DNA from 2 places in the Actinomadura luzonensis genome. Region 2 is predicted to be linked to the other one. Evidence: riboswitches for the same ligand, from Rfam matches in the RefSeq annotation. Region 2 holds a riboswitch; the other holds the start of a gene.
What was found. A riboswitch is a leader RNA that binds a small molecule or an ion and turns the genes downstream of it on or off. The one in region 2 is predicted to bind glycine.

Region 1: linked by a shared signal. The riboswitch ahead of gcvT (glycine cleavage system aminomethyltransferase GcvT) and the one ahead of gcvP (aminomethyl-transferring glycine dehydrogenase) in region 2 are both predicted to bind glycine.

The regions. Positions count from the first base shown of each region.
Region 1 covers NZ_JAKRKC020000003.1:774,327-776,704, forward strand. The annotation lists gene MF672_RS48610 (3-oxoacyl-ACP reductase) at 1-187, shown strand, start outside; gene MF672_RS48615 (gamma-glutamyl-gamma-aminobutyrate hydrolase family protein) at 211-903, shown strand; glycine riboswitch at 968-1,065, shown strand; gene gcvT (glycine cleavage system aminomethyltransferase GcvT) at 1,195-2,280, shown strand; gene gcvH (glycine cleavage system protein GcvH) at 2,277-2,378, shown strand, end outside.
Region 2 covers NZ_JAKRKC020000002.1:1,382,489-1,384,866, reverse strand. The annotation lists gene gcvP (aminomethyl-transferring glycine dehydrogenase) at 1-1,509, opposite strand, end outside; glycine riboswitch at 1,567-1,678, opposite strand; glycine riboswitch at 1,679-1,779, opposite strand; gene MF672_RS36625 (MerR family transcriptional regulator) at 1,829-2,378, opposite strand, start outside.

The DNA of each region.
Region 1 (2,378 bases), on a different contig from region 2:
GCTGTTCGCCAAGGACCCGGAGCGGGCGCAGCGGCGGCTGGTGCACGTGCCGCTCGGGCGCTTCGCCGAGGCGTCGGAGATCGCGGCGGCGGTGGCGTTCCTGGCCAGCGACGACGCCTCGTTCATCACCGCCAGCCAGTTCCTCGTGGACGGCGGCATCAGCGGCGCCTACGTGACGCCGCTCTAGAAGCTTCGAGGGGGAAGGTGCTCATGCGGCGTCCCGTCATCGGGATCACGTCCTACGTCGAGCCGGCCACGTTCACGGTGTGGGCGGACATGACGGTCGCGCTGCTGCCGTACATGTACGTCGAGCAGGTCGTGCGGGCCGGCGGGCAGCCCGTCGTGCTGCCGCCCGCCGGCGACCCCGCGCAGGCGCTGCGCGGCCTGGACGGGCTGGTCCTGGCCGGCGGCGGCGACATCGACCCGGCCAGGTACGGCGCCGACCCGCACGAGCGCACCGGCTACGTGCGCGGCTTCCGCGACGACGCCGAGTTCACGCTGCTGGCGCGGGCGCTGGAGGCCGGGCTGCCGTACCTGGGGGTGTGCCGGGGGCTGCAGGTGCTCAACGTCGCCCTCGGCGGCAGCCTCCACCAGCACCTCCCGGACGTGGTGGGCCACGCGGAGCACTCGCCGGAGCCCGGCGTGTTCGGCCACCTGCCGGTCACGCCCGTCCCCGGCAGCCGGCTGGCCAAGGCGGTCGGCGCGGACCCGGTGACCGTGCCGCACTACCACCACCAGGCCGTGGACCGGCTCGCGCCCGGCCTGAGCGTCACCGCGACGGCCGCGGACGGCACGGTCGAGGCGGTGGAGCTGGACGGGACGGCGTTCGCGATGGCCGTGCAGTGGCATCCGGAGGCGGCCGAGGACTGCGCGTTGTTCGAGGCGCTGATCGCGGCCTGCTGACCCGGTCCCCGCCCCGCACGCGACAACACCCCCGTCACGGCACTAGGCTGACGGACATCACCGTCGAAACCGTGCGGGAGAGCGTCCTGACAGCCGGTCAGGGCCCCTGAAGGAGCAAGCCCTCCCCGCGAACCTCTCAAGGCAAAGGACCGCACGGACGAGGTGCCTCTGGAAAGCAGGCCCGCGGGCCTCGCCGAAGGTGAAAGTCCGGCAAAACTCGGGCGAAGCTCTCAGGCATCGATGACAGAGGGGGAGGATGCTGGCATCCACTCCTGTCCTGAGGTGCGACAAATGTCCCGACCGACACCGCTACGCGACGTTCACGAGAGCCTCGGCGCCACCCTCACCGACTTCGCCGGCTGGCTCATGCCGCTCCGGTACGGCAGCGAGTCCGCCGAGCACAAGGCCGTGCGCGAGGCGGCCGGGCTGTTCGACCTCTCGCACATGGGCGAGATCTTCCTGACCGGCCCGCAGGCCGCGGAAGCCCTGGACCATGCCCTGGTCGGCCACCTGTCGGCGCTGGCCGTCGGCCGGGCCCGCTACACCATGATCGTCAACGAGCGGGGCGGGGTGCTCGACGACCTCATCGTCTACCGGCTCGGCGACGAGGAGTTCATGGTGGTCGCCAACGCCTCCAACTACGAGCTGGTCGCCCGCGAGCTGCAGGAGCGGGCCAAGGCGTACGACGCCGTGGTCGAGGACCGCTCCGACCGGTACGCGCTCATCGCCGTCCAGGGCCCGCGCGCCCAGGAGATCCTGGCCACGCTCACCGACGCCGACCTCGCCGGCCTGAAGTACTACGCCGGCCTGCCCGGCCTCGTGGACGGCCGCGAGGCGCTGATCGCCCGCACCGGCTACACCGGCGAGGACGGCTTCGAGCTCTTCGTCGCCGGCCAGGACGCCGTGCCGCTCTGGCACGCCCTGACCGCCGCCGGCGAGCCGCACGGCCTGCGCCCCGCGGGCCTGTCCGCCCGCGACACGCTCCGGCTGGAGGCGGGCATGCCGCTGTACGGCAACGAGCTGAGCGCCGAGCTGACCCCGTTCGACGCGGGCCTGGGCAGAGTGGTGAAATTCGACAAGCCCGGCGACTTCGTCGGCCGGTCGGCGCTGGAGGCGGTCAAGGACGACGCGCCCCGGCGGCGCCTGGTCGGCCTGGTCGCGCGGGGCCGCCGGGTGCCGCGGCACGGCTACCCGGTCACGCACGACGGCGCCGTCGTCGGCGAGGTCACCAGCGGTGCGCCCTCCCAGACCCTGGGCAGGCCCATCGCGATGGCCTACGTCGACACCGGAGCCGGTGAAGGCCTGGCTGTGGACATCCGGGGCAGCCAAGAACCTGTGGACCTGGTAGAGCTGCCCTTTTACAGGAGGAAGAAGTGAGCAACATCCCTGACGAGCTGAGCTACACCAAGGAACACGAGTGGGTGGCGGGGCTCGACGACGGTCTCACCGTGACCGTCGGCATCACCGAGTACGCC
Region 2 (2,378 bases):
GTGGCTGTGGAAGACGGGGTGGGTGAGGTAGCCGGACTCGCGCAGCAGCTCGGCGGGCAGCGCGTCGGCGGCGGTCTCGGCGCGCGCCTCACGTCCGGGCAGGCCGAACGCGGCCAGGACGGCCTGGAGCTCGGCCGCGCCGGTCTTCTCGTCGCAGGCGACGGAGACGTGGTCGTCGCCGGTCCGCCACAGGTTGACGCCGCGTTCGGCCGCCGCGGCGACCACCTCGGCGGCCCGGCCGGGCACCCGGACGAGGACGGTGTCGAAGAACGTCTCGTGCACGACCTCCAGCCCGCCGGCGCGCAGCGCCCCGGCGAGGGCGGCGGCGTGCCGGTGCACGCGCAGCGCGATGCGGCGCAGGCCCTCGGGCCCGTGGTAGACGGCGTACATGCCGGCGATGACGGCCAGCAGGACCTGGGCGGTGCAGATGTTGCTGGTGGCCTTCTCGCGCCGGATGTGCTGCTCGCGGGTCTGCAGGGCGAGCCGGTAGGCGGGGTCGCCGTCGGCGTCGACGGACACGCCGACCAGGCGGCCGGGGAGCTGGCGCTGCAGCCCTTCGCGGACGGACATGTAGGCGGCGTGCGGCCCGCCGAAGCCGAGCGGCACGCCGAAGCGCTGGGAGGAGCCGATCGCGATGTCGGCGCCGAGCTCGCCGGGCGCGGCCACGAGGGTGAGCGCGAGCAGGTCGGCGGCGGCCACGACGAGCGCCCCGGCCTGGTGCGCGGCGGCGGCGGTGGCGCGGAGGTCGCGCAGCCGGCCGGAGGCGCCGGGGTACTGGACGAGCACGCCGAAGCACTCGGGCAGCTCGCCGTCCAGGTCGTGCTCGACCAGCTCGATGCCGAGCGGCTCGGCGCGGGTGGCCAGCACCCGCTTGGTCTGCGGCAGCGCGTCGGCGTCGACCACGAACACGTTGCTCTTGGACTTGCCGCCGCGCCGGGCCAGGGTCATGGCCTCGGCGGCGGCGGTGGCCTCGTCCAGCAGGGACGCGCCGGCGACGGGCAGGCCGGTCAGGTCGGAGACGACGGTCTGGAAGTTGAGCAGCGCCTCCAGCCGTCCCTGCGAGATCTCCGGCTGGTACGGCGTGTACGCGGTGTACCAGCCGGGGTTCTCCAGCAGGTTGCGGCGGATGACGGCGGGCGTGACCGTGTCGTGGTAGCCCTGGCCGATCATGGAGGTGAGCACCCGGTTGCGCCCGGCGAGGGCGCGCAGCTCGGCGATGGTCTCGGCCTCGCCGGCGGCGGCGGGCAGCGCGAGGCGGTCCTTGGCCCTGATGGCCTCGGGCACCGCCACGGCCACCAGGTCGGCCACGGACTCGAAGCCGACGGCCTCCAGCATGCGCTGCTGCTCGGCCTCGGAGGGGCCGATGTGCCGGGCGGCGAACGGCGGCGCGTCCAGCGAGGGGGTGGACGGCGGCGGAGCCGTGGGCAGGGTCTCGGAAAGAGGCCCAGAGACAGGCGGGGACGCCGGCGTGGCTGCGGGGTCCTGCTGGGATGCTGACGGATCGGACATGGACGGTGCCTCCCGAGGCTTTGCGGAGACCGGCGCCGGGGCGCGGGCGGATGCCGGGTCTCCCCCTCTGTCAGCGCGGGCGTCACCGCGACCTGAGAGCTTCACCCCCGAAGAGGCTTGCACCGTCGGTGAGGCGCGCCTGGCGGGCGTGCCTGCTTTCCAGAGTTGCCTCGCCCGAGCGGTACAGGTTGCCTGAGAGATTCCGGGGAGGGTTGCTCCTTCGGCGCCCCGGGACCGCGTGGTGCCCGGGGACTCTCCCGCACGGGGTCGTCAGCCTTGCCTGTCCTAGATTACTACCCTGGACGTTACGGGCGAATTACTACCCTAGGCGTCGGGCGCGCCGGCGCCGGGCGAGTTCGTCAGCGGGGTGGTCGGCCGGGACGGTGTCCTCGACCGCCGCGCGTTCCCCCGGCAGCTCCGCGAGGCTTCCCTCGACCTCTCGCCAGACCCGGCCGAGCGCGATGCCGAACACGCCCTGGCCGCCCTGCAGGAGGTCTATCACCTCGTCGGCCGAGGTGCACTCGTAGACGCTGACGCCGTCGCTCATGAGCGTGATCTGGGCGAGGTCGGCGACCCCGCGATCACGCAGGTGCTGCACGGCCGTGCGGATCTGCTGCAGGGACACCCCGGTGTCGAGGAGCCGCTTGACGACCTTGAGCACCAGGATGTCGCGGAAGCTGTAGAGCCGCTGGGAGCCCGAGCCGTGCGCGGCCCGGATGGTCGGCTCCACCAGGCCCGTGCGCGCCCAGTAGTCGAGCTGCCTGTAGGTGATGCCGGCCGCGGCGCAGGCCGTGGGCCCGCGGTATCCGATGTCGTCCGGCAGCGCCGCCGGCTGCTCGTCGAAGAGCAGGCCCTGCTCCCCGGCACGC